Regions from separate parts of the Kitasatospora sp. NPDC057542 genome, predicted to be linked through region 4. Evidence: riboswitches for the same ligand, from Rfam matches in the RefSeq annotation. Region 4 holds a riboswitch; each other region holds the start of a gene.

Region 1 (7,912 bases), on a different contig from region 4:
CCTGCTCTGGGGCGTCGCCGACTTCGGCGGCGGCGCGCTCGCCCGACGACTGCCCGCACTCACCGTGGTGGTTGCCTCCCAGGCGATGGCCGCCGCGGTGCTGCTCGCCGCCGTCCTGGCCACCGGTGGCTGGACCGACGCCACCCCGGCACTGTGGTGGGCGGTCGCCGCCGGGGTGATCGGCCCGTTCGCGGTGCTCGCCTTCTACCGCGCCCTCGCCCTCGGCCCGATGGGCGTGATCTCCCCGCTCACCACCATCAGCGTCGCGGTGCCGGTGGGCGTCGGCCTCGCCCCGGGCGACCGGCCCGGCCTCGGCCAGGTCGCCGGGATCGCGGTCGCGATGGTCGGCGTGGTGCTGGCCGCCGGCCCCGAGCGCGGCGGGCCGCGTGCGGCCCGCAAGGCGCTGCTGCTCACCGTCGCCGCCGCCTTCGGCTTCGGCACCGTGATGGCCCTGATCGCCCACGCCTCCACCGGTGGCGGCCTGCTGCTGGTGCTGTGCGTCCAGCGGGTCTGCAACGTGGCCGTCGGTGGCGCCGTCCTGCTGGCCGGGCTGCGCCGCTCCGGCGGGACGGCCGAACTGCTGCCCGGCGTACGGACGCAACTGCCCGCACTCACCGCGACCGGGCTCGCCGACGTCGCCGCCAACGGGGTCTACGCGATGGCCTCGCACCGCGGCTCGGCCGCCGTGGCCGCCGTTCTCTCCTCGCTCTACCCGGTCGTCACCGCACTGATGGCGCGCGGGGTGTTCAAGGAGCGGCTGCGCCCGGTCCAGGCGGTCGGCGCCGGGCTCGCCGTCGCGGGCACGCTGCTGCTCGCGGCCACCTGAGTCACGAGTTCCCGGGCGTCCAGCGCTGCTCGACCCGGGCCAGCTTCCAGTACCCGATCGCGATCGCCCAGACCACCACGAACAGCCCGGCGATGGCGTAGCCGACGTTGTCCAGCGAGATGTCCGCGATGAACCCGGTGACCGGGTCGGTCAGACCGAGCTTCTCGTGCAGCACCCCGACCAGCTCGATGGTGCCGATGATGAAGGCCACCGCGATCGACAGACCGGTGATGGTCAGGTTGTAGTACACCTTCCGGACCGGATTGGCGAAGGCCCACTGGTACGCGAAGTTCATGAACGTCCCGTCCAGGGTGTCGAACAGGCTCATCCCGGCGGCGAACAGCAGCGGCAGGCAGGCGATCGCGTACCAGGGCAGGCCGGAGGCCGCACCCGAGCCGGCCATCACCATCAGGGTGACCTCGGTCGCGGTGTCGAAGCCCAGGCCCAGCACCATGCCCACCGGGAACATCTGCCCGGGCCGGGTGATCGAACGGGTCGCCCGGTTCAGCACCCGGGCCATGAAGCCGCGCGAGTCGAGGTGCGCCTCCAGCTCCTTCTCGTCGAACCGCCCGGCCCGCATCGCCCGGAACACCTTGAGGATGCCGAGCAGCGCCGCCAGGTTGAGTGCGCCGATCAGGTAGAGGAACGCGCCGGAGGCCGTCGTACCGACCATCCCGAGCCACTTGTGGGTGGTCGACTCGTCGTCCATCAGCGTGTTCGCCAACTGCGCGCCGCCCGCCACCAGGGCGGCCATCAGCACCACCATCGAGGAGTGTCCGAGGGCGAACCAGAAGCCCACCGAGACCGGCCGCTTGCCGTCCGCCATCAGCTTGCGGGTGGTGTTGTCGATCACCGCGATGTGGTCGGCGTCGAAGGCGTGCCGCATGCCGAGGGTGTACGCGGTGATACCCAGGCCCACCCCGAAGACCTGGGTGCCGACCGCGTACTTCTCGGGTGCGACCAGGAAGATCAGCGTCCCGAAGGCCACCACGTGCATGGCCAGGATCACCACCATCAACCCGGCCGTACGGACGGTGTCCTCGCGCCGCCATCTGAAGGTGGGCAGGACGGAAGGGGCCGCCTTCGCCCCGGCGGCAACGGTTTCGGGCAGGGTCATCTGCGGATCACGCTCCAGCACCTCGTGGAAAACCTCGTGAGATGCCGTGGCCGGTCTCCTGGCTTACGGGACGCCCGTACCCGCCTTCCCAGGCGCGCGAGGCGCCCAGTGGCTCCGTGGGTACGGACGACGTTCCTCCGCAGGCGGAGGAACGACCCGATCACAGTGGCGAGGGCCGCTCCGGGCTGGGACCCCTGAGGGTCCGTCACCGGTCTTCCCGAGCACCACGGCGGGCTACACCGTAGGGGCCGGGCCCGACCCGTGCAAGGCTGCGCACCTGCGCAGGTGTCCAGGATCACAGCGGAGCGCCTGCAAGAATGTCCGCATGCATCTCGTACCGGCCGACCGCGCGGGCCACCGCACCATCGACGGGCACCGGGTCTGCGAGGCCATCGCCGCGATCGGCGACCCCGCGCACGTCCGGTCCTGGGCCGAGCGGTTCTCCCTGCTCGCCGACCCCGGGCGGCTCGCCCTGCTGCTCGCCCTCCACCGGGCCGGCCCGCTCGCCGTCACCGACCTCGCGGTCGCCACCGGTATGCGCGACCCCGCCGTCTCCCAGGCCCTGCGGCTGCTCCGCACGGCAGGCGTGGTCACCGGCGACCGGGACGGACGAGTGGTGCGCTACCGGCTCGTGGACGAGGCCATGCGCCCCCTCCTGGACGAGTGCGCCGCCGCCGAGCACCACGAACCCAGCGCGGCCGCGGGCTGACTCCTTCCCGCGCCGGCCCGGGAAGGGTGCGGCGCGCCGGAGGCGGCCCCTGCCAGTACGATCATGGTGTGCCGTCCCACCCCCACGCCTGGCCCGCCGACCGCTGGAACACCGACCCGGTCAAGGCCCGCGTGCTGGCGGTCGCCCGCACCCTCACCTCCGCCACCCGGGTCCTGGACGTCCTCTCCCTGCTGAGCCCGCACGGCATCGACCTCTACTTCACCGTCAACCCCGGTTCCGCCTTCGCCGACCGCGCCCTGGACGAGTACCTCCACGGCCTGCCCGGCTTCACCGTGCTGGACTGGGAGGACGCCGTCCGTCGCCACTTCGACCTGGCCGTCGCCTGCGCCGTCCACTCCTCCATGCACCGTCTGGACGCCCGCCTCGTCGTCCTCCCGCACGGCGCCGGCTACAACCGCCTGGTCACCGAGTCCACCGGCGACACGATCAGCGCCGCCGGCCTGTCCCGCAACGAACTCACCCACCACGGACGGGTGTTCGTGGACGTCCTCGGCCTCTCCCACCCCGAACAGCTGGACCGGCTGCGGGTCTCCTGCCCCGAGGCGCTCGACGTCGCCAAGGTGGTCGGCGACCCGTGCTTCGACCGGATGCTCGGTAGCCGGCGCTCCCGTGACGGCTACCGCGCCGCGCTCGGCGCCACCGGCGGCCGACGGCTCGTCGTCGTCAGCTCCACCTGGAGCGAGCACTCGTTATTCGGCCGCCGTCCCGACCTGCCCCAGCGGCTGGTCCGCCAACTGCCCGCCGACGAGTACACGGTGGCCGTCGTCCTGCACCCCAACGTGTGGAGCCGCCACGACCCCGCGGCGCTGCTCGACGACGCCCGCCGGATGGGCCTGCGCCTGATCCCGCCCCACCAGGGCTGGCAGGCCGCACTCGTCGCCGCCGACTGCGTGATCGGCGACCACGGCTCGGTCACCGTCTACGGCGCCGCCCTGGACCACCGCACCATGCTCGTCGCCACCGGCGCCGCCGAACTCGACCCGCGCTCCCCCAGCTACGCCTTCGGCCAGGCCGCACCCGTCCTCGACCCGGACGGGGACCTCGCCGCCCAACTCGAACTGGTCCTGGCCCGGGACCCGGCCGATCTGAGCGACATCACCGGCCGATCGCTCGCCCACCGCGGCGAGTCCGCCCGGCTGCTGCGCCCGCTGCTCTACTCCTTCCTGGAGGGACTGGACGAACCCCGGGACGAACCGGCCCTTCTGCCCTACCCCAGGCCCGTTCCATGCCCCGCGGCCACCGAGGGGCCCACCGCGTACGACGTCAAGGGCACGAGCGGGGGCACGGACGTCAGCCTCCGGCGCTACCCCTTCGACCCGAACGACCACACCCCGCGCGGCTTCCACGCCCTGACCGACGAACACCCGGGCGACGCCCTGCGCTACACCGCCGAGGTCCTCGCCCGCACCGCGGTGCACGCCGAACGCCCCGCCACCCGCTGGCTCGCCGACACCATCGCCGAACTCCCCGGCCTCGCCGTCGCGGTGGCCGCCCTCGGCCCGGCCCGCCACCTGCTCCGGCTGCGCACCGGCCTGCTGCTGGAGGCCCGCGCCGAACCGGACTGGGGCTGCCCCGACCCCGGCATCGACCCGCTGCTGCTCGGCTCCGCCGTGGCCTGCTGGCTCGCCGACGGCGGCGACCCGGCCGGCCTGCCCGAGCACGGGCTCACCGTCCGCACCGGCCGGCACCACACCCGGGTGTCCTTCCGGACGGGGCCCTAACCCGCCAGTTGCCGCAGCCGCTCGCGGCTGCGCTCGGCCAGCCCCGCGTCGTCCAGCTCCTCGGCGAGGGCGAGGAGCAGGGTGTGCGCCTGCGCCTCCTTCGCGTACTGGCTCCGCCTCTCGGCCTGCCGGGCACAGTCCTGCGCGTGAGCGACGGCGAGATCCAGCTGCCCGAGCGCCCGGTGGGCCCGGGCGCGGACCAGCGGCAGCTTCATCAGCATGTCGTCGTCCCCGGTGGCCACGGCCCGCCCGGTGGCCCCGGTCAGCACGGTCAGCGCCTCCTCGGCGCGCCCGTCGGCGATCAGCGCCTGCGCCAGGTTGTAGCTCTGGACGATCTCGCCGTGGTCGTCGCCCCGGTTCTCCGCCAGGGCCAGCGTGAACCGCTCCACCGCGTCGCCCGGGCGGCCGTCGGCCAGGCAGAGCAGGCCGTCGGTCTCGTAGAGCACCCCGACCACCTGACGGTCGGTCACCAGCGGCACCTGCTCCGTGGCGAGCGCCAACTGCTCGGCGGCGAGCCGGTACTCCTTGCGCTCGTAATGGGCGCGGGCGAGCTGGTTGCGCATCCGGACCACGGCGTCCGGCCGGTTGTCCCACTGGGCCGACTCGATGCCGAGCCGGTGGGTCGCGATCCAGTCCTGGTAGAGCTTCCGGCCGTGGTAGAGCAGCCAGAGCGACTCGCAGAGCCGCCACACCTCGCCGTGCCACCCCTGCGCGGCCGCCTCCTCCACCACCGCACGGAAGTTGGCGCGTTCGGCGTACAGCCACTCCAGGGCCGCGGTCCCGGAGGGGAAGCCGGGCAGGTCGTCACCGCTCCGGTCCTGCAGACGGAGCCGCTTCCCGGCCAGCGCGCGGTCGGCGACCGACGCCCGGCCCCGGTAGTACGCGACCACACCGGCGAGGAGTTCCCCGCGGTCGGACAGCTCCCGCGTCCGACCGTAGGCGTGCAGCCGCACCACGTCGTGGGCCCGGAAGCGGTTCTCGCGGTCGTCGTCGTCCACCACCTCGTCCAGCAGGTGGACGCCACGCAGCTCCTTGATCGCCCGCTCGGCCCGCTCGACGCCGACCGCACGTGCCAGTTCGGCGGACACGAAGGGACCGGGGTGCACCCCGATCAGGTGGTAGAGCGCCCGCCCCTGTGCCGACAGCCGCTCGTAGACCAGGTCGTACGTCGCGCCGAGATCGTTCTCCTCGTCCTCCAGCACCGCCAACCCGCCCTCCCGGTCGTGCAGTTCGGCCACCACCCGGCCGACCGGCAGGCTGTCCCGGTCCAGCAGCTGGCTCCCGACCGCGTTCAGCGCGAGCGGCAGCCCGCCGCACAGCTCGACCAGTTCCGCCAGTTCCCCGTCGGTGCCCCGCCCGGAGCCCACCCAGCCGCGCACCAGTTCGGCGCCCGCCGTCGCGCTCAGCGGCCCGAGTCGGCGCACCTGCGCGCCGTCCGTCCGCAGCGCGGGCAACCGCCGCCGGCTCGCGACCACCACCAGCCCGCTGGACGGGAGCAGTGCGCGGACCTCCGCGGCGTGCTCGACGTTGTCCAGGAAGAACAGGCACCGGCGCTCGGCGGTGGCGGTGCGGAAGGCTGTGAACCGCTCGGCCTCCACCGCCGGCGGCTCGGTGCCGAGGGCCCGGAGGAAGCCGGCCAGCAGCTCGGGGAGGTCCACCCCGCCCTGGTGCCGGTAGGCCTCCAGGTCGGCGTAGAGGTCCCCGCCCGGGAAGTGCTCCCGGTGGTCCTCGGTGAACTTGGCGATCAGCTCGGTCTTCCCGACCCCGCCGAGGCCGGTGAACACCACGACCCCGAGTCCGCCCTCCTCGACCCGACCCAAGGCCTCCGCGAGCGCGGCGAGTTCCGGCTCCCGGTTGACGAAGGGACCATGCGGAGGCCGGATCTGATGCGGCCTCGGCAGCGGCTCCCGCTCGTGGAAGTGCACCGACCCGATGTCCCGGGCCTGCACCACGTGGCCGCCCACCGTGGCACCTGACACGGTGTTGGCCACCTCGTGCCGTTCCATCCGCCTGCTCCCTCCGGCCGGTCGGCCCCAGCCTACGGGCTGGGCACCCGGCCGGAGGGGCCCTCGGGTGTCACCGGGGGGTGATCTCGCCCATCTCCGCCCAGCCGTCCAGGCCGGGGATCTCGGTCGAAACGATCCGCGGCTTGGCGGCCACCGCGTACGACAGTTCCTCCATGGCCTTGGCGAAGTGCGCGGACTCCACGTGCTCCTTGCCCGCGTCGCCGTCGCGGAACGCCTCGACCAGGACGAACTCGTTGGGGTCGTCGACGCTGCGGGACCACTCGAAGAAGAGGTTGCCGGGCTCGCGGCGGGTGGCCTGGGTGAACTCGTCGACCAGGCTCAGCCACTCGTCGGCGCGCTCGGGGCGGACCGGGAACTTGACCGTAATGAAGATCATGGGACTTCCTTTCGCTCCACGTTCACACGTGGCAGTGCGGACAGTGGCACGCGGCTCGGCGCGCACGACGTCCATCGTCGCAGGTCAGAGGGCTGCCTACGACACGGGGCCGGGCCCCGCTCACACCGCCTGGCAGGTCGGGCACCAGAAGAGGTTGCGGGCGGCGTGCTCCTCCGTCCGCACCTCGGTGCCGCAGACCAGGCAGGGCATGGCGGCCCGCCGGTAGACGTACACCTCGCCGCCGTGGTCGTCGACCCGGGGCGGGCGGCCCATCGCCTCGGGGGTGTGCTCGGGACGGACGGTGTCGATCCGGCCGGCGGTGACGCCCTCGCGCATCAGGGCGACGAGGTCGGCCCAGATCACGTCCCACTCCCGGCGGGTGAGGTCGCGCCCGGCCCGGTGCGGGTCGATACCGTGGCGGAACAGCACCTCGGCCCGGTAGACGTTGCCCACCCCGGCCAGCACCTTCTGGTCCATCAGCAGCGCGGCGACGGTCGTCCGGCTGCCCGATATCCGGCGCCAGGCGGCCTCCGGGTCGGCGTCGGCGCGCAGCGGGTCGGGGCCCAGCCGGGCGGCGACGGCGGCCTTCTGGTCCTCGGTGACGAGCGCGCAGGTGTTGGGGCCGCGCAGGTCGGCGTAGCCGTCCGCGTTCTCCAGCCGCAGCCGGACCAGCCCGACCGGCGCGGGCGCCGGGCCGGTGCCGAAGGTGAAGCCGCCGTAGAGGCCGAGGTGGACGTGCACCCAGGCACCCTCCTCGAAGCCGAGGAAGAGGTGCTTGCCGGTGGCCTCCGCACCGCTGAGCAGCTGCCCGTCGATCACCTTGGCCTCGTCGGCGAACCGGCCCTGCGGGCTGGAGACCCGCACCGGGCGGCCACCGAAGGCCTTCCGGTTCTCGGCGGCGAGGCGGTGGATGATGTGGCCTTCGGGCACGGGCGTCAGCTCCTCCGGGCGCTTCGACTGGACCTGTCCATCATCGCAGCCGGCTCCGACAGCTCCGCGACGCCGCAGGTCAGCGGACCGGAATGCCCATCAGCCGGGCCAGGATGACGCGGTCCAGCTCGGCGGCCGTCCCGGCGACGTCCAGGTAGGAGTTGTCGATGATCGGCAGCCCGGAG
Region 2 (7,912 bases), on a different contig from region 4:
GTTGGTGCCGGTGGCCAGGCCGTGCAGCAGACCGCGCGACCGGAACCAGTACACGTACGCGAACGCGCCGTAGAAGAACAGGCCTTCGACACACGCCGCGAAGCAGATCAGGTTCAGGAGGAAAGCGCGGCGGTCCTCCTTCGTCTGCAGCGAGTCGATGTGGTCGACCGCGTTCATGTACTTGAAGCAGAACTGGGCCTTCTGGCGGATGGAGGGGATGTTCTCCACCGCGGCGAAGGCCGCGTTGCGGTCCTCCGGGTCGGGCAGGTAGGTGTCCAGCAGCGTCAGGTAGAACTGGACGTGCACGGCCTCCTCGAACAGCTGCCGGCTCAGGTACAGCCGCGCCTCCGGGGAGTTGATGTGCTTGTAGAGGCTCAGCACCACGTTGTTGGAGACGATCGAGTCACCCGTGGCGAAGAACGCGACCAGCCGGCCGATCAGGTGGCGCTCGCCCTCACTGAGCTTCGCCAGGTCGGCGACGTCGGAGTGCAGGTCCACCTCCTCGACGGTCCAGGTGTTCTTGATCGCGTCGCGGTACCGGTCGTAGAACGACGGGTAGCGCATCGGGCGCAGGGTCAGCTCGAAGCCGGGGTCGAGCAGCATCTTGCGGTCTTCAGGGGTGCTCACTGGCAGGCCTCGCAGGACTCGGGGTTCTCCAGGGAGCAGGCGATGGCGGCTTCCTGCTCCGGGGTGAGGGAGGGGGTGTTCACGGGCACCGGCGCGGCGGCGCGGGCGGCACCCGGCGCGGCCTGGGCGATGCGGGTGGCCGGGCGCGAACGCAGGTAGTAGGTGGTCTTCAGACCGACCTTCCACGCGTAGGCGTACATCGAGCTGAGCTTGCCGATGGTCGGCGCCGCCATGAACAGGTTCAGGGACTGGCTCTGGTCCAGGTACGGCATGCGGGCGGCGGCCAGGTCGATCAGCGCGCGCTGCGGCAGCTCCCAGGCCGTCCGGTACAGCGAACGCACCTCGGCCGGCAGCCAGTTCAGCTCCTGGACCGAGCCGTTGGCGTCGCGCAGCGCGTCGCGGGTCTGCTGGTCCCAGACGCCGAGCTCCTTGAGCTCGCGCACCAGGTACGGGTTGACCTGGAGGAACTCGCCGGACAGCGTCTCGCGCTTGAACAGGTTGGACACCTGCGGCTCGATGCACTCGTACACGCCGGCGATGGACGCGATGGTCGCGGTCGGCGCGATGGCCAGCAGCAGCGAGTTGCGCAGGCCGGTCTCGGCGATCCGGGCGCGCAGCGCCGTCCAGCGGTCGGCCCACTGCGGGGCGGCCGTCGGGAAGTGGTCGATGTGCAGCTCGCCGCGGGCGGCGCGGGTCTCGCCGTACGCCTCGTGGCGGCCGAGCTGCTCGGCCAGGTCGGCGGAGCGCTCGTACGCGGTGAGCATGATGCGCTCGGCGATCAGCGTGGACAGCTGCTTCGCCTCGGCGGAGTCGAAGTCGAGCCGCAGCTTGAAGAAGACGTCCTGGAGGCCCATCACGCCCAGGCCGACCGGCCGCCAGCGGGAGTTGGACGTCCCGGCCTCGGTGGTCGGGTAGAAGTTGATGTCCACCACGCGGTCGAGGAAGGTGACGGCGGTGCGCACGGTGGCGTCCAGCCGCTCCCAGTCCATGGCGCCGAGCAGGTCGTCGGCGCAGGCCCCGGCGGCCACGTGGGCGCCGAGGTTGACCGAGCCCAGGTTGCAGACGGCGGTCTCGGAGTCGTCCGTGACCTCCAGGATCTCCGTGCACAGGTTGGAGGAGTGCACGGTGCGGCCCGGCAGAGCGGTCTGGTTGGCGGCGCGGTTGGAGGCGTCCTTGAAGGTCATCCAGCCGTTGCCGGTCTGCGCGAGGGTGCGCATCATGCGGGCGTACAGGGTCTGCGCCGGGATGGTGCGGACGGCCTTGCCGGCCAGCTCGGCCTTGCGGTACGCCTCGTCGAAGTCGGCGCCCCACAGGTCGACCAGCTCCGGCACGTCGGCCGGGGAGAACAGCGACCAGTCCTCGTTGGCGTTGACCCGGCGCATGAACTCGTCCGGGATCCAGTGCGCCAGGTTGAGGTTGTGGGTGCGGCGCGCCTCCTCGCCGGTGTTGTCGCGGAGCTCCAGGAACTCCTCGATGTCGGCGTGCCAGGTCTCCAGGTAGACGCACGCCGCGCCCTTGCGGCGGCCGCCCTGGTTGACGGCGGCGACGGAGGAGTCGAGGGTGCGCAGGAACGGCACGATGCCGTTGGACTTGCCGTTGGTGCCGCGGATCAGGCTGCCGCGCGAGCGGATGCGCGAGTAGGACAGGCCGATGCCGCCGGCGTGCTTGGACAGCCGGGCGATCTGCGCGTAGCGGTTGTAGATCGAGTCCAGGTTGTCCAGCGGGGAGTCGAGCAGGTAGCAGCTCGACATCTGCGGGTGGCGGGTGCCGGAGTTGAAGAGCGTCGGCGAGGAGGTCAGGTACTCCAGGCGGCTCATCAGGCCGTACAGCTCGGCCACCTCGCGCACCGACTGCTCGCTGTCGCCGACCGCCAGGCCACAGGCGACGCGGAGCAGGAAGTGCTGCGGGGTCTCGATCACCTTGCGGGTGATCGGGTGGCGCAGCAGGTAGCGGGACTGCACGGTGCGCAGGCCGAAGTACTCGAAGCGGTCGTCGCCCGCGGCGTCGATCAGCCCGTTAAGGGCGGCGGCGTGCTTGGCGACGAAGGCCGCGGTGGTGTCGCCGATCAGGCCCTCGGCGTGGCCGACGGCGATCGAGGCGGAGAAGGACACCGAGCCCTGGCTGGTCGCCTCGTCGACGATCTCCAGCGCGAGCAGGCGGGCGGCCAGCTTCGAGTACTGGGGGTCCTCGGCGATCATCGACGCGGCGGCGTCCACGGCCAGCCCGCGCAGCTCGGCGAAGTCCGAGCCGGCGTGGCGGCCGCGCAGCGCGGCGGCGGCGACATGGCCGGGGTCCACCTCGGTGAGGTCGGTGCTGCGGTCGGTGAGCAGCCGCAGCAGGGCGCCGCCGGGGTCGGAGACCGTCGGGTCGGTGAAGGCGGTACCGGAGCCCTGGGCGGGCAGGGTGGCTGAGGCGGCGATGGTCAAGGCGCTCTCTCCTGGCGGCGATCGGCGGCGGTGATCGGGGGTACCGGGCCGATCTGGGCAGGGGAGCACGGCGCGAACGCAGACGGCGTCGCGCGACGGTTACTCCCCGGCCCGCCCGCGAGGCCCGGAGGGGTACTGCTGGTGCCGGCGCGGCCTCTGCGGGAGGGCCGTGGCGCACGCTGTCCGGCAGGTAATCGGACTCGCGGGACGGCTGCTGGAGCCGCCCGCACACCGCTGCGGGGCAGTCCCGGATTCGCACCGGGTTCCCCTGCATCGACAGCAGGAGTGAGCATACATGTAGTGCCGCCAGACTGCGGCGGCACCATATGTTGTGCCTGTCGTGTCGCAGATGTGCGTGGGCCGGGCGGCCGGTCAGTGCTTGAGATAGACCTTGTACGTACTCGAATCGCCGGTCGGCGACGTGAACTGGGCGACCAGCCGGTAGTGCCCGGCGGCGGTCAGGGCCTCGCTCAGGGCCCGGTCGGTGGCCCTCGGCGCGGTGCTGTCGAGGACGACCATCGTGAACCAGCCGTCCCGGATCGCGGCCGCGCTGCCGTCGTCGCCGTGATGCTGGACCCCGGCCCCGTCGCGGTACTCCGTGCCGGTGCGCGCGGAGACCCACTGCTCGGGCTTGGAGACGCTGCCGAGGTAGTACTCGGCGAGTCCGTCGACCTCGGTGAGGTAGCGGCCCTGGGGCTGCGTGTGGGCCCGCAGGACGGCCAGCAGACGGCCGGAGTCGGGCCCGTTCTGGTAGCGCAGGGCGGACTGCTCCAGGCCGAGGGCGAGCAGGGCGACCCACACCAGGATGCCGAGCTGGGGATGGCGGAAGTGGGCACCGACCAGCCGGGTCAGGCCGACCCCGGCGAGCGGGGCGGCGAGCAGCATGCCGTAGCCGAGGTGGCGGAACAGCGCGCCGGAGGTGCCGGTCCACAGGTGGGCGGCGGGGATCAGCAGGGCGGTGACGGTCAGGGTGGCCCCGAGCAGGGCGCGCCGGCTCCGGGAGGTGGGGACGGCGTCCTTCTCCGGCGCGTCGTGCTCGTTCATCTGCTCGCGGCGCGCGTAGGCGATGGTGCCGGCCACCGCGAGGACGGTGAACAGACCGGCCCACTGGAGCGTGCCGAGCAGGATCGAGCCGGCAGAGCCGGGGGCGTTGCCGTGCGAGGGCGACCACCCGGCGACCTTGCCCAGGGTGCCGAACGGGAGCAGCAGGACGAGGGTGCCGAGGGCCGCCAGCAGCGCGCGCACGGCGGCCGGCCCGGCCCGGTGGTACGGCCGGGCGCAGGCGAAGGCGAGGGCGACCAGCGCGGGGACGGCGAAGGCCGCGGAGTAGGCCACGGCGCAGGCCAGTGCCGTGGGTGGGGCGGCGAGCAGGGCCAGGGCCGGGTGGCGGCGGGCGGTGAACACCGTGGTCCAGGCCGCGAGGGCGACCAGTAGTACGGCGAGGGACTCGGGCGCGGCGTAGAAGCCGACCACGACGGTGGACTGGAGGACGGCGTACACGGCTATGGCGCAGATGGCGACCCGCTCGTTGAACAGCCGCCTGGTCAGCGAGTACAGCAGCACCGTGGTGAGCAGCGCGAAGCCGAGGCTGAGCAGCCGGGTGCCCCAGATGCCGTTGGCGTCGGCGGCGGCGCCGGCCAGCGGCGGGTAGAGCCAGGGCGAGCCGTGCACCCGGTCGACGAGGTCGGTGGTGACCGGGGTGCCGTGCAGCAGGTGGGCCAGCTGCTGGCGCCCGGAGACCATGGCGGCGGCCTCGTCGGGGTGCGCGGCGGCCAGCAGGCGCAGCGAGAGCGCGGCCTGGACGGTCAGGACGGCGCCCAGCAGGCCGCGGGCGATCCAGCGGCGGCGGGGGCTGGGGCCCGGGTCCCAGCCGATCGCGGGGACCCGCGGGATGGTGTACGGGGCCAGCTCGACGCCGTCGGGGTTGTCCACCGCCACGGCCGTGCGGGGCCCGGCGGGGTCGGGGTCCGGTTCGGCGGTCGGACCGTGGGCGGGGCGGTCCTGGGCGGAGCGGCCGTGCGGGACGGGAGGGAAGTCGGATTCAGTGCTCATCAGGGGTTCCGGATGTCGAAGCCGTAACGGGGGTCGGACACGCGCTGCTTGAACGCGGCGAGGGTGTCCGGGACGGCCTCGACCCGCCAGTCCGCCCGCTTGACGATGTTGAACCAGACGAAGCCGACGATGTCGTCGTGCGCCTCCAGCCCGGAGAACAGCTGGTCGATGTCCGCGTGCTGGCGCTTGCCCTGCTCGGAGGCGGTCTCGCTGATGAAGAAGGGCTTGTTGGAGAAGGTGCGGATCTCGGCCATGGTCGGCCCGTAGAGGGCGTCGAAGGTCTTCGGCCCGGTGCGGGTGAAGTAGCCGGTCATGCCGGCCCAGTCGACGTAGGTGTCGCCGGGGTAGTACGGCGCCAGGCGGGTGTTGGGTGCGGGGTCGGTGATGTTGGGACTCCAGACCCAGATCACGTTGGTGGCGCCGGCCTGGTCGAAGAGGTCGTGGACGTGGCGCCAGGCGGCCACGAAGTCCTGGGGGGTGGCGGCCTGACGGCCCCACGGGTACCAGTCGCCGTTCATCTCGTGGGCGATGCTGATGGCGATCGGCAGGTTGAGCTTGGCGACGGCCTTGGCGACGCCGCGCACGTAGTCGTCGGTGTCGCCGGCCGCGATCGAGGCGAGCGAGCGGTCGTGCGGCTCCCAGGCCATGAAGGGCAGTGCCCCGGCCTCGTGGATCCGGCGCACGCCGGCGGTGTCGAAGCCGCCCTTCCAGTGGGCGTAGTACTCCAGGACGTTGGGCTGCTTGCCGATCGCGGAACTGTAGCCGGGCAGCGCGTCCATCGTGGCGGGGACGTCGGGCAGGGCGGCGCCGAGGTACTTGTGGCTCGGCTTGAGCAGCGGCGTGACGTCGTACGGGACGCCGGACGGCAGGGCCTTGGGCTGGGCGGGCACCGCCGGTGCGGCGCCGCCGGGGGTCGCGCCGGGAGCGGTGGGGGCGGCCTGGGCCAGGTCCTTCTGCATCGCGAAGCCGGGATCCTCGGGGCCGCACGCGGTGACGAGCAGCAGGCCGGCGGCGGTCAGCAGCGGGAGCGCCAGCCGGCGATGGAGCCGGCCGGCCCGCCGGAGGTGGGCGGTCATGGCGATCACTCTGCTTCCGTGGGGCGCGGCTGGACGAGGACCCGGCCCACGATGGTGGCGTAGAAGAGGCCGGAGGCGAGGACGAGGGCGAAGTTCAGCGGTCCCATGGTGAGCATCCGCCAGATGCTCAGCAGCACCCAGAGCAGGGCCGTTCCGCCGCCCCAGGCGATGACGCCGATCCAGAACCGACGGGTCTTGTTCCTCTTGGCGCCGCTGGAGCCGGTCGGCTGCCAGGCCATCCGGTTGCGGCGCACGATGTCCCAGATGGCGAAGACGTGCGCCCAGCCGTACATCATGCGGGCGGCCCAGGCCTCCAGCCGGTAGGGGTTGCGGTGCCAGAGCGGGAAGATGATCGTCGCGTAGAGCAGGCCGGGCAGCACCAGCGCGGTGTTCTCCCAGCGGATCAGGTCGGGGCGGGCGAGCAGCAGGACGATCGGTATGAGGGGTGAGACGACGGTGAACAGCGCCGTGTGGATGTAGTAGAAGAAGCCGGACAGGTAGCAGGCCCGGGTGACCGGCCGCAGTTTGGTCTGCCAGAACTTCTTGCTGCCGAGCAGGCTCATCGAGCCGGTGCACCAGCGGTACTGCTGGTTGAAGAAGCCGCCCACGTTGTCCGGGCAGACGCCGGTGGCCAGCGCGACGGGAATGTACTGGAGGTCCCAGCCGAGGCGGCGCAGGTCGAAGCCGGTGTGCACGTCCTCGGAGTGGCCGATCAGCGTGGTGCCGCCGTTCTCCTCCAGTGCCGCGCGCCGGTAGATCGCGCAACTGCCCACGCAGATGGCGCCGTCGTTGCGCTGCCGGGAGACCTGGACGGTCCGGTAGAACAGCTCCTGGACGGCCCCGGCGCCGCGCTCGATCCAGTTCTGCGAGTCGAGGATGCGGAAGAACTGCGGGGACTGGACGATGCCGAGGCGCGGGTTGGCCTCCATGTAGGGGAGCATCTCGTTCAGCAGGTCCGGTCGGGGCGCGAAGTCGGCGTCCAGGATGAGGACGTAGTCGCTGTCGGAGTTGCGGAAGCCGAACTGGAGGTTGCCGGCCTTCTTGAACCAGCCGAGCCTGTCGCGGGTGCCGTACACGAACTCGAAGTCGACGGCCATCTGCGCGAGCTGCGGGCTGTTGCTGTCGTCGAGGACGTACGGGGTGACCTCGCCCGGGTACTGGTCGCGCAGCCGGGCGACGTGCGTCCAGGTGTTGTGCAGCACCTCGATCGGCTCGCCGGCGACGGGCAGGAAGATGTCGACGGTCGGATAGCGCTCGGGCTGCCAGGACTTGACCAGGGCCCGGTGGGCGGAGAGGTCGAAGGTCTCGTTGAAGCCGTGCACCCAACGGGAGATCAGGTAGTAGACGATGGTGAAGGCGAGCGGCGGTACGAAGAAGAGGAACCACGGCGTCGCGCTCAGCAGCCCGATCTCGCTGGCCACCATGCAGGCGAAGCTGATGAGGGAGAAGCAGGTCAGCACCCACAGGTTGGTGCGGGCGTAGAGGTACTTCTCGGTGTTGTCCGGGGGTTGGGGGAGCAGGCCCCACCGGTTGCGGGCGGCCGGGTCGCGCCGGCTGCGGCGTCGTGAGACCGGCGGTTGACCGCCTCCCGCGAGTCGCGCGCTCTCGGTGACAGTCACGTGCTCTACTCCCCCGAAGCCGTACTGAGTCTGAACCGTCCCCGCCCGGCGGCCGTTGTCGCTCGGGCACCAGGGGACGCCAGGATCGTACGGGACCGATCGCACGGAGTTC
Region 3 (5,809 bases), on a different contig from region 4:
GCTGGGCGTGCCAGTACGACCAGTAGGCGCTGCCGGTCGGGTTGGTGCAGGTCGTCGGCAGGGCGTTGATGGTGCAGACGAAGCCCGGGTAGCGCGGGTGGAAGGCGTACGAGAATCCGGCGCCGGTCAGCGCGGCCAGGCCACTGGCCGGGTCGCCGAGCGCGCAGCCGGTCTGGATGCCGCCGCCGACGGCGGTGAAGTCGACCACGACGGTGACTCCGGTGGTGCCGGTGCAGGCGGCCGCCTGCGCCTGCGGGGCCTGGACGGCGCAGACGCCGAGCAGTCCGGCGGTGAGGGCCGCCGCGGCGGCGATCGACCCGAGCGTACGGCGGGCCGGGCGGACCGCGGTGAGAGTGTCGGTCATCGGTGAAATCCTCCTGGTGTCAGGCTCGTTCAGCGCGCGACCGGGGCCGGGCAGGCCAGGGTCGGGGCATCGGGGCGGGCCCCGGAAGCGGAGAGGGTGGCCAGCGGGGTGCCCGCGAGGCCGAGGACGGCCTGCGCGGTGGCCCGGGCGCCGTTGCCCGCGTTGAAGCCGGACGCGTCATAGGCGACGGCTCCGCGGACCGCCGGGTCGGCGGAGCAGCCCTGCTGGAACGTGACCAACCGGCTCCAGCCCTTGAGGCCGGCGACGAGGCGCCCGCCGGAGAGCAGCGCCTGGGTGGCCAGGCCGGTGGTGTTGGCATTGGAGGCGCTCGCCCCGGCCGCCGCGAACCCGCCGTCGGTGTTCTGGTGGGCGGTGAGCCAGCCCAGGCCCGTGTTCGCCTTGGCGGCGCGACCGGTGGCGGCGAGGGCCTGGACGGCGAGTGCGGTGGCGTCGGGGTCACTGGTGCAGGTGGCCTGGCCGAAGGAGACCGGGAAGCCGCCGTCCGCGCACTGGCTGTTCGCGAGGAAGTCGACAGCCGCCGCCGGAGCGTCACCGGGTGTGCGGTGCAGGGCGATCACGGCGAGGGACTGGCCGAAGGCGTTGCTGTAGTCGCCCCACTGGGAGCGGTCGGAGAAACGGCCCTCGGCGGTCTGCAGCGAGCGCAGGCGGGCCGGCAGGTCGACGCCGCCGAAGGCCGTCGGGCTCCCACCGCGGACCTCGACGGCGAGCAGCAGCTTGGCGGTCGCGCCCGCGTAGGCCTCGGTGGTGCCGTCGCCGAGGTAGCCACTGATGATCTCGGGCTTCGCCAGCCAGGCGGTGGCCTTCGCGGCGGCCTCGTCGGAGCTGTGCGAGGCGGCGAAGGCCAGCACGGCGTCCACGGTCAGGCCCTGGTCGGGGTAGGCGGTCCCGTTGAAGACGGACTCGAAGTGGTCGCCGTCCACGAGCTGGCGGGCCAGCCAGCCGCCCGCGGCGGCGTCGGGGCGGACCGTCGGGGACGAGGTCGCGGCGGCGGGCGCGGCGTGGGCGGCGGTGGCCGCCGGGAGCGCGGTGGCGAGTGCGAGGGCGGGTATCGCGAGCAGACCGAGAGTGCGGCGGAGCGCGGGCATGGGTGCCTTTCCGGGCCTGGACGCAGGGGCCCGGAGGACGTCGGCGACACGCCGGGCAGCCCTCGGAGCTCCGGCCCGCAGACCACGACGGGAGGAGGGGACGACACACCTCCGCCGACGGGTAATCGGGCTCGCCGCCGACGTGGAGCCGGAGGCCTACCGTTGCGGGTCAGCGCCGGATTCGGACCGGACTTCCCCCATCGGCGGAGTCGCTACTTGACGGCCCATCATGGCGAAACGGAAAAGATCCGGTCAAGGGTTCGTGCGTCACGTCACGGTGGTCCATACCCGGCTTCGCGACGCGCTCCTCCCGGCTGCCGGCGTGATCAGGGTGTCTCGGACGGCAGAATGCCTCTCATGCGGCACATCTTCGTCATCGGCATCGGCGCGGGCGACCCCGACCACCTCACCCTGCAGGCGGTCAAGGCACTCGCCCGCACGGATGTCTTCTTCATCCTCGACAAGAGCGAGGAACGGCAGGACCTGATCCGGCTGCGTCGCCGGATCCTGGCCGAGCACGGGCGGCCCGGGCACCGGCTCGTCGAAGCGCCGGACGCGGAGCGGGACCGCACCACCCCGGCATACGCGACCGCCGTGGACGACTGGCGCGTCCGCCGCGCCGACCTGGTCGAGCAGCTGGCCGTCGAGCACCTCGGTGAGGGCGAGACGGGCGCGTTCCTGGTCTGGGGGGATCCGAGCCTCTACGACAGTGTCATCGCCGTGGTGGACGACGTACGGGCCCGCGGCACGGTCGCGTTCGACTACGAGGTGATCCCGGGCATCAGCAGTGTGTCCGCGCTCGCCGCCCGCCACCGCACCACGCTGACCCGGGTCGGCCGCCCGGTACAGATCACCACCGGCCGCCGCCTGGCCGAGGGGTTCCCCGAGGACGTGGACGACGTGGTGGTGATGCTCGACGGCCGGGCCGCCTTCAGCGGGATCGACCCCGAGGGGCTGGAGATCCACTACGGCGCCTACCTCGGCACTCCCGACGAGATCCTGGTCGCCGGCCCGCTGGCCGAAGCCGCCCCGCGGATCCGCGAACTGCGCGAGTCGGCGCGCGAGCGCAAGGGCTGGATCATGGACACCTACCTTCTGCGGCGATCGGCTGACTGACCGGCGTGCGCCGCCCCGGAAGCGGGGCGGCGCGGCGCGTCAGCGGTTCCGGAACGTACACGTCGTCCGCCGGTCGGAGCGGGGCTCCGGGCCGCTGCTGCCCGCCGGGCGGGCCTTGGTCGGACCGCACGTCCTGGAGGTTCCCGTGCACACCACTCCCGCACCGGGTGCCAGCGGTCCGATCGTCACCGGCACGGACGGATCGGAGCCCTCCCGCAGGGCTGCGGCCTTCGTGTGCCTCACCGAAGCCACACCTCGTACGGGCACTCGCTCTTGCCGAAGGCCCGTTGGTCAGGCGCCCTGGCGGCGGGTGCGGCACTGCTTCTCGCCGGGTCCGGCTCCGCCGGCGCCGTCACCGGCACGTCCGGCGGGCCGGTCCCGGGTGTCCCGCGGACCGTCGAACTGGACGCGTCACCCGCCTCGGTGGCGGTCAGCCCGGACGGGCGCAAGGCCTACGTCGCGGTGAAGGACAGCATCAAGGGCGCGTCGTTCGACCGTCCGTCCCGGCCCGCCACGGATTCGGAGGCCGCGACGAAGGCCCGCACGAGGGGCCGGTCGTCTCCTCGGCGGGTGGCCAGGAAGACCCGGCTCATGGCGGACGGCCCGTCGAGTTCGAGGCGCCGGGCGCCCGCGGGGAGCAGCGTGGTGACGCTGTGGGGGGCAATGGTGACGCCCAGGCCCGCGGCGACGAGCATGATGACGGTGTGCCAGTTCGAGCACTCCTGTACGACCCGGACGTCGTTGCCGGTGTCCCGGATCGGCTGGGTGTTCACGTCGAACGCGCGGGCTCCCGCCGAGCGCGGGAACAGGATCAGGGGGTCGGTGGCCAGCGCCGCCGCTTCCACCCGGTCTCCCTCCGCGGCGGGGTGGTCGGCGGGGACGACCGCGACGAACCGTTCCGTCGTCAGGAGGGCGAGGTCGATGTCGTCGCGTTCCTCGGCATCACGGACGATCCCGATGTCGGCCGTGCCGCGTTCCAGGGCCGTCAGGACGTCGACGGTGAAGCCGTCGTGCAGCCTGACCTGGACGTCCGGGCGGCGGAGGGAGAAGGCCCGGAGCCGTTCGCTGACGATCGCGGCGGCGGAGGTGATGAAGGCGACGTCCAGGCGGCCGGCCTCGCCGCGGCCGACCCGGCCGGCCTCGTCCAGATCGGCGGCCAGCCGGCCCAGGAGGTCCCTCGCCCGCGGCCGGAACGTCATCCCGGCGTCCGTGAGGCGCACGCTCCGGGACGTCCGCCGGAACAGCTCGACGCCGACGATCTTCTCCAGCTGCCTGATCTGCTGGGACAGGGCCGGCTGGGCGATGTGCAGCCGGCGGGCGGCGCGGCCGAAGTGCAATTCCTCGGCCAGCGCCAGGAAGTAGCGCAGATGCCGGAGCTCGATTCGCTGATCCATATCTCCAGCCTATGGATGGCGGCCGGTGTACGTATTGGACACATGAGTCGGCGCAGTCGCAGGCTGACGTGGTGTCGTCCAGGGAAGGAACCCGCCCCATGCCGTACGCGTCCGCACCGCCCGTGGTCTCCTCGATCGCCTCGCCCAGCGACGCCGACGCGTTCCGCGCGCTGAACGAGGAATGGATCTCACAGCTGTTCACCCTGGAGGAGGAGGACCGGGCCGTGCTCGGGGATCCGTTCGGCCGCATCGTGGACCCGGGCGGCGACGTGCTCCTGGCCCGCGAGCCGGGAAGCGGAACCGTCGTGGGGTGCGTTGCGCTTCTGGCCCACCCGGACGCCGTGTTCGAGCTGGCGAAGATGGCCGTCACCCCCGGCGCGCAGGGGCGCGGAATCGGCCGCCGGCTCGTGGCCGCGGCGATCGGCCGGGCCCGGGCACTCGGCGCGGCCAGGCTGTTCCTCGGCACGAACAGCAGGCTGGCCCCCGCCGTCCACCTCTACGAGGACGCCGGGTTCGTGAGGATCACCCGCGACCGGCTCCCGGTGGCCGACTACTACGCCCGCGCCGACATCCTCATGGAACTGGGCTGAAGTCGAACCGGGCTGAAGTCCCGGGCCCGACCTCGGGGCCGCCCGCGGGTGCGGACGGCCGGCCGGGCAGGGACACTGCCACGGCCACGGCACGTCGCCGCGCGGACCGGCCCAGTGGCGGGGCCGCTCAGGACGGCAGGAAGCGGGCGCCCGGGCCCGGGCTGCGGTAGACGGAGTCCGGGGGCAGGCCGGTGTGTCCGGCGGCGCACGTCAGGACGAGAGTGACCGGTTCGTCGCAGCCGTGGCCGTCGGCGGTGCCGTGCCGGACGACGACCGACGGGCCCTCCTCGTCCGCGAGGTACTTGTCGCCCCACTCCAGCAGGGCGATCACGGTGGGCCTCAGGTCGACGCCCTTCTCGGTGAGGCGGTACTCGAAGCGCTGCCGGTCGCCGGGCTCCTGGTACGCCACCCGGTGCAGCACACCCGCGGCGACGAGGCCGTCGAGCCGCGTGGAGAGCAGGTTGCTGGCGATTCCCAGCCGGGTCCGGAACTCCCCGAAGCGGCTGACACCGTCCAGGGCCTCCCGCACGATCAGCAGCGACCACCGCTCGCCGACCGCCGAGAGTGCACGCCCGACCGAACAGTTCGCCGGGTCGATCCGTCGTTGGTGTCGCTGCTCCGCCATGGCTCGATCCTAGACCGCCCCGAAGCACCTGGGTTGACAATCTCCACTCAGTCCCGGCTAGGCTCCGATCCAGCTGAGTTGAGAAATTAAATCCAGGAGGCGACGGCCATGCCGATGCTCGACGTCCACATCCCCGACGGCGCCCTGCGGCCGGAGGCGGAAGCGGCCCTGCTCAACCGCATCACCGAGATCCTGATCCGCCACGAGGGCTTCGACCCCGCCGACCCGGCCACCCGCTCGGTGTCCTGGCTCTTCCTGCACCGGCCCGCCGCCGTCTACGTCGGCGGCGAGATCGCGGACGCCCCGCGCTACAAGGTCGTCCCGTCCGTGCCCGAGGGCCAGCTCGACGCCCGGAAGCGCGCGGGCGTCATCGCCGACGTCACCGAGGCGATCCTGGACGCCGAGGACGGCGCCTGGCCGCGCGACCCCGGCCGGATCTGGGTCTTCCCCACCGAGATCCCCGAGGGCCACTGGGGCGGCTTCGGCAGGGTCAGGCCACTCGCGGCGATCCTCGCCAGGCTCACCGGCCACGACCGCGACCGGGCCCGCGCCCTCGCCGAGCAGCGCATCGCCGAGAGCCGCGCCGAGCACGCCCGGCTGCCGTAGGCGACCGC
Region 4 (7,198 bases):
GCAGGACGGGCGTGGTCTCGCCGTCGTACACCACGCTGACCCGGTCGAATCGGATCACGTGCTCACCTCGGAGGTCGTGCGGTCGGTGGTGGCGGCGCCGGGGCGCGTCGTCGGGCGCGGCCCCGGCACGGCGGCGGATCCGGGCGTCCGGCCGGGCGGCGGCGAGACGATCCCGGCCGCGCCCGCCAGAAGCAGGGCGAGCACCGGGACGAGCGGCAGCGTCGGCCAGGCCAGCGGGTAGAGGGAGGGGTTGAGGTCGGTGGCGTCGTAGCCGACGGTGGCGAACAGCAGCACGGCGGCGGTCACACCGCACCCGGCCACGCCCCACTCGGCGGCCCGCCAGCGGTCCGGCCGGTAGGTGGTGCGCCGCACCCGCCGCCCGCCGAGCAGCAGGCCCGCCACGCAGAGCACGGCACCCGTGAGGAAGGCCGGCAGCCCGAGCACGGCGGGCGCCGTACCGTCCAGCAGCCCGTACACCCCGGCGCACAGGCCGCACATGCCGAGCAGCATCAGCGCGCCGGTGATCCGGCGGGAGCGGCGTGAGGCCGTGCCGGAGCGGCCGTAGCCGCGCGAGTCCATGGCGGCCGCAAGGCTGAGCGAACGCTCCAGCGCGTCCTCCAGGACCGGGACGACGATGCTGCGCAGCGCGCGTACGCCCTTGCGCCGCCCGGCGCGCAACCGCCGTGCCCGGGCGACGCGTTGGACGCTCTGCACCAGCTGGGGCGCGACACTGAGCGACACCGTCACGGCGACGCCCAGCTCGTACAGGGCGCCGGGCAGGACCCGCAGCGCCCGCTTGGGGTTCGCGAGGGTGTTGGCGGCGCCGATGCAGCAGATCAGGCAGGCCAGCCGCAGCCCGTCGAAGGCCGCCGAGAGGGTGGCCTCCAGGGACACTGGGCCACCGATCTGGATCCCCGCGTACCAGGCCGGGGTGGGGATGTGCGGCAGGGAGAAGAGCAGGTGGTCGTGCGGGGTGATGCCGGTGGCGAAGACGCACCGGAAGACTACCCGGATCGCCACCACCGTCAGCGCCAGCCAGAGGTAGTAGGTGAAGCCGCGGGCCCACGGGGCCTCGGTACGGCGGGCCGTCACCACATAGCCGAGCACGGCGAGGACGAGCAGGAGCAACAGCGGGTTGGTCGTGCGGCTGGCCGCCGTCGCCAGGGCGAGCGCCCACGCCCACCAGGCCAGCGGGTGCAGGTTGCGTGCGCTGCGCCGACCACCCGCTCCCCGCCCGGGGGCGGTGGGCGGGGCGGCGGCGTGTTTGTCGAGCGCGGTCACCGGATCACTCGGCCTGTCGCCGGCGGCGGCGCGCCGTGATCACGGTCGCCACGCCCAGGACCACGACGAGGACGGAACCCACCACCGCGGGGAGCATCGAACCTGAGTCGTGCGGGGCATCGGCCACCGGGTTGGCGTCCACCACCCCGCCGGGCACGGCGGGGGTGGCCGTCGGCGCGGCCATGGCGGGCTGCTCAGTCGGCTGGTCGCTCGCAGTGTCCGTCGGTGCCGCGGTGGGCGGCTCGACCGGAATCGGTGTGGCGGGTACCGGCGTCGGCTCGGGGGCGCCCGGCGGGGTGACGCCGTCCTCGGGGGTACCGGCCGTGCCGTTCCCCGGGGGCGTGACGGGCGCGGGCGGACGGGCTCCGCCGGCCGGGGGTTTGGCGGGAGCCGGGGCACGCCCGGTGCCACCGGTAGTGCCGGAGCCGCCGGTGCTGCCGGTGCTGCCGCCCGAACCGGTGCCGGAGCCACCACCACCGCTCGTACCGGTCGCCCCCGTGGAGCCGCCCGAGCCACCGGAGCCGCCCGCGGCGCCCTGGCCCGGGTCGGCCGGCTGCCCACCGGTGCTGGAATTGTGCGCCCGAACGCTGTCCGGCGAGAACGTCGGACGCCCCTCGGTGCCCTCGATGTTGGTGCCGCCGAAGATCCACAGGTCGACGCTGCCGGGCTTCGGCTGGTAAAGCATCGCGCCGAGCTGGCTGTAGGACCACTCGTTCTGGCCCGGATCGGCGTGCCAGTACGACCAGTACGCGGTGGCCGGGGGCGTCAGGACGCACTTCTCCTGGTCCGGGGTCGGGAACTGCTTGCCGCCCTGGAAACCGCTGTAGCCGATCCGGCAGATGAAGGCCGGGCCGTCGTGGCCGGTGCCGGTGGTCTTCCAGCCCCCCTGGTTCAGCAGGGTGTACCCGGTGGTGGGCGTGGTGCCACAGGAGCGCAGCAGCGGTCCGCCCCACGTGCTGAAGTCCACGGCGAGTACGACCCCGGAGGTGGTCGTGCACTGGTCCATCGGCAACGGCGCCGCAGCGGCCGGGGCCGCGCCCACGGCGACGCCGCCGAACGCGAGCGCGGAGGTCAGCGCCGCCGCCCCGGACAGCCGGGCGAGCCGTTCACCGAGTCCCCGGCTCACCGGTGCCGCCCCGGGGTGGCCGCGATGCGGCGACGGGCGACGAGGACGGCCGCGGCGCCGAGCGCGGTCAGCGCACCGGCGCCCGCCGTCAGCGCCAGTGCCTGGCTTCCGGTGCTGGCCAGATTGCCTGAACCGGTCTGCCCCGGCACGCCGCCGGACGCAGCGCCACCGCCGGACGAGGGGGTGTCGGTGACCGGGATCGGCGCGGTCGTGGTGGGCGAGCCCGTCGGGGTGCCGGAGGGCGTACCGGTCGGTGTCCCGATGGGAGTACCCGTCGGGGTCGGCGTCGGCGTCGGCGTTCCGCCAAGGTTGCGGGAGAGCGTGCCGAAGGAGATCCCGGTGGCACCGCCCAGGACCTGCGTCGAGGCCCGGACGTCCGAACCCTGCTGCCCGCCGGAGGCGACGTTGAACCCGCCGTCACCGTTCTGCTGGCCCGCGAGGAAGTCGAGCGCCTTGGCGATCTGTCCACCGTAGGTGGCCTGGCGCAGCGTCATGCCCTGGACGGCCAGCGCGGCCGAGTTGGTGGAGTCGCCGGCCGCACCGGGGAAGCCACCGTCGGGCAGCTGCCGCGCGGCGAGCCAGCCGAGCCCCTTGTCGACCGCCTGGGCGGCCTCGTCCCCGGGGACGAGGGCGAGGGCCATGACGGCCATGGCCGTACTGTCCACGTCGGAGTCGCCGGTGGCGGGGATCAGGCTCGGCCAGGAGCCGTCCGGGTGCTGGAGGCTCTTCAGGTAGGCGATCGCGGGGGCAGCGTCGGTCGCGTCCCCGGCCCGGAGCTGGGCCATGACGGCGAGCGACTGGGAGAAGACCGAGGTGGCGTAGGTGTAGTTGCCCGGGGCGTCGCAGCCGGTGTTCGCGTCGGCCCTGGTGCACACCATCGCGGCGAGGGCGGCGATCAGGTCGCGGCCGCCGAAGGCCCGCGGGTTGCGGCCGACCACCTCGGCGAGCAGCGCCTCCTTGCCGATGGACCCGCCGCCGGCGTACTCGGTGCCGATCGCGGTCCAGTCGTTGACGGTGCGCTCGCTGGCGTCCTTGCCCTGCTGATCCAGGAAGTCGACGATCCTGCGCAGCGCGGCGTCGTCGGTTCCGGTCGCGGCGAGGGCGTAGGCCCCGTCGATGGTCAGGCCGAAGTCGGCGAAGGCCGGGAACCCCTCGTAGTAGTGACCGTCGATCAGACGGGACGGGTCGGTGAGGTAGGCACTCCCCTTGGCCGCGTCGGGCTTCCTCCCCGCAGGCGGGGTCGGCGTGGTCGTGGCACCGGCCGGATCGTGCCGGACGCTGGTGAGATCGGTGCCGGTCAGGACCAGGATGGCCTGCTCGGTGGCGGCGGTGTCCGGATCAGTGGTCGACGCGTCCGGGCCGAAGCCGCCGTCCTTGCCCTGGCGGGCGGCGAGCCAGGCGGTGGCGGCGGCCCGGCGAGAGCCCTGGCCGGTGGCCTTGAACGCCTGGGCGGCGCTTGCGGTGCTGGTGGTGTCGCCGGGGGCGCCGACATACGGCAAAAGGGAGCCGTCGGGCTGCTGGCTCGCCGCGAGCTGGTCGGCGGCCTTCTTGGCGGCTGCTTCGTACCCGGGGGCCGTGCGCAGGGCGAGGACCGCGAGGCCGGTGGTGAGCGGGTCGGATTCGCAGTGGTCACCGGCGACGATCATCGATCCGGCCATGCCGCCGTCGGCGCACTGGAGCGCCGTGAAGCGGGCGAGCGCCGGGGCGGGCGGTGCGACGCCGGCGCGCTGGAGGGCGATGACGCCGAGGGACTGGACCCAGGGCGAGGCCGCACCGAGGAAGTCCCCGGCAGCGGTGCACTTGCCGTTCTCCCCAGCTACGGTGCACACGTGCTCGGTGAGCACGGCAACCAGGTCCCGGCCGCCGAAGGCACGGGGGTCGCGACCCGTACTCTCGGCGACGAGGGCCAGCAGGGCGGCAGCCCTCGTGTCGGGCCTGTCGGTCGGACCGTCGGGGTACAGGAACGCGTCGGTGTGGTCCGCGAGGAAGCCGATGACCTTTCGCAGCGCCGGGTCCTGCGTCCCGGCGGCAGCGAGCGCGATGGCGGTGAGGGCGGTCCGGGGGTAGTCCGGCCCAGGGGCGGCCCAGTTCTCCATGTGATCGCCGCCGACGAGTTGACCGGCCAGCCAGGCCGCGGCGGCCGCCGGATCACCCGTGGCGGACGGCGATCCGGTCGGGCTCGGGGTCGCGGAAGGGGACACAGAGGGCGAGGGGCCGCCGTTCTTGGTGCGGACGGAGTCCGGAGTGAAGCTCGGCGCCCCGCTGGTGCCGCCGATGTCCGTGCCGCCGTAGACCCAGGCCTCCACCTCGCCGGGCTTGGGCTTCTGCGTGCCGGCCCCGAACCGGCTGTAGGACCAGGTCTGTTGGCCGGGCTCGGCGATCCAGTACGACCAGTACGCGGTGGCCTGCGGTGTGTTGACGCACGGCTCCTCGGCCGGTGTCGGGTACTGGACGCCGCCGTTGAAGGTCCCTGTCCCGAGCCGGCAGATGAAGGCGGGTCCGTCGTGTCCGGTTCCGGTCGTGGTGAAACCGGCATTGTGCAGCAGGTTCATGCCCGTCGTGGGGTGGGCGTCGCAGCCCCGGACGACACCGCCGCCCCAGTGGCTGAAGTCGACGGCGACGATCGCGCCCGTCGTTGCCGTGCACTGCTCGATCGGGTCGGCTGCCGCGGTTCCGGGGTGTCCGAGCAGGACCGTGCCGCAGGCGGCGACCGCGACGGTTCCGGCGATCACCAGGGAGGCGAGGTCCCGGTTTCTGTGACGTGTGCGATTGCTGCTGACCCTCACGGCGACTCCCTGGTCGGTCGACACGGGAGGCAACGGCGCAGCCCACGGCACCCCGGGAAGGGGGCCGCCAAGACTGCGTCGTAGTCCGCGACGACGCAAGTGCTCTGTGAACAGACCCCCGGTCCAGGCATTCCGGCTCACCCACCCTCAGGTGGGTCCACGGTTGCGGGTCAGCGCCGGAGTTGGACCGGCTTCCCCTGAATGCCGAGGGCAAAAAATCGGTTCATCAGACCATGGCGGCCGATGAGGAGTCAACGGGGCGTCAGATCGTTCACATCACCTCGTCGGACGACGGGACGTGCGATAGCGTCCGCTGTGGCCGAGTGGGGGAACCCGGTGCGAATCCGGGGCTGACGCGCAGCGGTGTGGGGCGGTGGTCGTGCCGTCCCGAGCCCGAATGCCCGCCCGGCCGTGCACCACGGCGAAAGCCGGCCCACGCGATCCGGGCGGCGACCGCTCCGGCAGTCGCGCGCCCCGAGTGGACGCAGGAATTCCGGGGCAGGGTCGGCGCCCGCCACCCCAAGGAGCCTGTCCCGTGCCCCTCCTCACCCCATCCCGTGCTGCCTCGGCGACCACCGTCGCGCTGGCGGCCGGTGCCCTGTTGCTCTCTGCCGTCCCCGCCCACGCGACCGCCACCCCGGCCCAGATAGCCACCTCCAGGAGCACCGGCGTCACGTACCTGAAGTCTCTCCAGGCCGCCGACGGCAGCTACGTCACCGGCGGCGGGCTCTCCAACGAGTGGGCCTTCAGCGCGCTCGCCGCCGCTGGAACGGCCGCCGCCGACGTCACTCCCGGCGGGGACACCACCAAGAACGCCCGCCTGGTGTACCGCAACCAGCTCGCCGCCCCCGGCCGGCCCAGCGCCTCGCCCGTGGCCACGGACTACGAGCGCGGCATCCTCAACGCCTACGCCGCGGGCATCGACCCCGCCCGCGTCGGCCCCGGCCGCAATCTCCTTGCCGACCTCACCGCCTACTGGCAGAGCGCCGAGCCCGGCTACTACGGGCCGTCCGCCAACTTCAACGGCACCGTCTTCGGCCTGCTCGCCCTAGCCGGCGCCAAGACCCAGGCCGGCGCCCAGCGCTCCCCGCAGAAGCTCATCGACGCCTCCGTCACGGCGGTGCGCGCCAACCAGCACAACGACGGCGGCTGGAACTACAGCAAGGCCGCGGGCGACCCGACGGCGCTCGCCCAGGGCAGCGACATCGACATGACCGGCGCTGCCATGGCCTCCCTGTGCGCAGGCGGCGTGCCCAACACCGACCCGGCGATCGTCGCCGCCAAGAACTTCCTCAAGGGCAAGCTCGCCGCCTCCGGCGCCTTCAACGCCATGTTCGGGGTCAACACCGACTCCAACGGCTGGGCCGTGTCCGGCCTCAACGCCTGCGGCATCAACCCCCAGGGCGCCGACTTCACCAGCGGCACCGGCAAGACTCCGGTCGACTTCCTCATCGCCCAGCAGTTCAAGCCCGGCGGCGGCTTCAAGTACCTGCCCACCGACACCAGCCCGTCGCCCTACGCCTCCGTCGACGGCCTGCGCGCCGTCGCCGGCGCCGGGTTCACCGCCACCCCGCCCACCCCGACCACCGCGGGCGAGCCCACCTGGGCCGCCACCACCGACTTCACCGCCGGCACGGCCGCCCGCCTCTCCCTGGTCGTCGACGACGGCACCAGCGCGCTCAGGGTCTGCGCCGTCACCCTCACCCCCACCGGCACCACCACGACCCTCGGCGACGTCCTCGACCCGGCGGGCACCGCCACCCCGAGCGGCTGCGTCACCTCCGTCACCCCGTCCACCGGCGGCGGCACCATCACCGCGCTCAACGGCACGGCCAACGGCGGCTCCTCCACTTGGAAGGTCAGCCTGGACGGTGCCACCGCCACCGCCGCCACCCGGGCCACCACCGTCCACCTCGGCGACACCGTCTCGCTGCGCTACGGCAGCTGACCGCACGACGCCGGAGGGGGCGCCGACCCCTCGCTCCGGCGGGAACGATCCACGACC

Evidence for each region. A riboswitch is a leader RNA that binds a small molecule or an ion and turns the genes downstream of it on or off. The one in region 4 is predicted to bind cobalamin.
Region 1: linked by a shared signal. The riboswitch ahead of ACFU7Y_RS32435 (HoxN/HupN/NixA family nickel/cobalt transporter) and the one ahead of ACFU7Y_RS34900 (prenyltransferase/squalene oxidase repeat-containing protein) in region 4 are both predicted to bind cobalamin.
Region 2: linked by a shared signal. The riboswitch ahead of ACFU7Y_RS14665 (ribonucleoside-diphosphate reductase subunit alpha) and the one ahead of ACFU7Y_RS34900 (prenyltransferase/squalene oxidase repeat-containing protein) in region 4 are both predicted to bind cobalamin.
Region 3: linked by a shared signal. The riboswitch ahead of ACFU7Y_RS37805 (prenyltransferase/squalene oxidase repeat-containing protein) and the one ahead of ACFU7Y_RS34900 (prenyltransferase/squalene oxidase repeat-containing protein) in region 4 are both predicted to bind cobalamin.

Annotation. Positions count from the first base shown of each region.
Region 1 is NZ_JBHVFE010000354.1:864-8,775, reverse strand. It holds gene ACFU7Y_RS32440 (EamA family transporter) at 1-826, shown strand, start outside; gene ACFU7Y_RS32435 (HoxN/HupN/NixA family nickel/cobalt transporter) at 828-1,943, opposite strand; cobalamin riboswitch at 1,974-2,187, opposite strand; gene ACFU7Y_RS32430 (metalloregulator ArsR/SmtB family transcription factor) at 2,269-2,652, shown strand; gene ACFU7Y_RS32425 (hypothetical protein) at 2,721-4,394, shown strand; gene ACFU7Y_RS32420 (AAA family ATPase) at 4,391-6,400, opposite strand; gene ACFU7Y_RS32415 (putative quinol monooxygenase) at 6,471-6,797, opposite strand; gene ACFU7Y_RS32410 (DNA-formamidopyrimidine glycosylase family protein) at 6,918-7,727, opposite strand; gene ACFU7Y_RS32405 (AAA family ATPase) at 7,807-7,912, opposite strand, start outside.
Region 2 is NZ_JBHVFE010000093.1:7,555-15,466, reverse strand. It holds gene ACFU7Y_RS14670 (ribonucleotide-diphosphate reductase subunit beta) at 1-603, opposite strand, end outside; gene ACFU7Y_RS14665 (ribonucleoside-diphosphate reductase subunit alpha) at 624-3,053, opposite strand; cobalamin riboswitch at 3,221-3,379, opposite strand; gene ACFU7Y_RS14660 (glycosyltransferase family 39 protein) at 3,426-5,105, opposite strand; gene ACFU7Y_RS14655 (glycoside hydrolase family 26 protein) at 5,105-6,181, opposite strand; gene ACFU7Y_RS14650 (glycosyltransferase family 2 protein) at 6,187-7,605, opposite strand.
Region 3 is NZ_JBHVFE010000500.1:454-6,262, reverse strand. It holds partial or broken gene ACFU7Y_RS37810 (hypothetical protein) at 1-364, opposite strand, end outside; gene ACFU7Y_RS37805 (prenyltransferase/squalene oxidase repeat-containing protein) at 394-1,470, opposite strand; cobalamin riboswitch at 1,569-1,717, opposite strand; gene cobF (precorrin-6A synthase (deacetylating)) at 1,828-2,586, shown strand; gene ACFU7Y_RS37795 (LysR family transcriptional regulator) at 3,039-3,980, opposite strand; gene ACFU7Y_RS37790 (GNAT family N-acetyltransferase) at 4,079-4,570, shown strand; gene ACFU7Y_RS37785 (helix-turn-helix domain-containing protein) at 4,698-5,195, opposite strand; gene ACFU7Y_RS37780 (hypothetical protein) at 5,304-5,801, shown strand.
Region 4 is NZ_JBHVFE010000417.1:841-8,038, forward strand. It holds partial or broken gene ACFU7Y_RS34885 (energy-coupling factor ABC transporter ATP-binding protein) at 1-58, opposite strand, end outside; gene ACFU7Y_RS34890 (CbiQ family ECF transporter T component) at 55-1,281, opposite strand; gene ACFU7Y_RS34895 (hypothetical protein) at 1,286-2,407, opposite strand; gene ACFU7Y_RS34900 (prenyltransferase/squalene oxidase repeat-containing protein) at 2,404-5,193, opposite strand; cobalamin riboswitch at 5,298-5,442, opposite strand; cobalamin riboswitch at 5,520-5,596, shown strand; gene ACFU7Y_RS34905 (hypothetical protein) at 5,729-7,141, shown strand.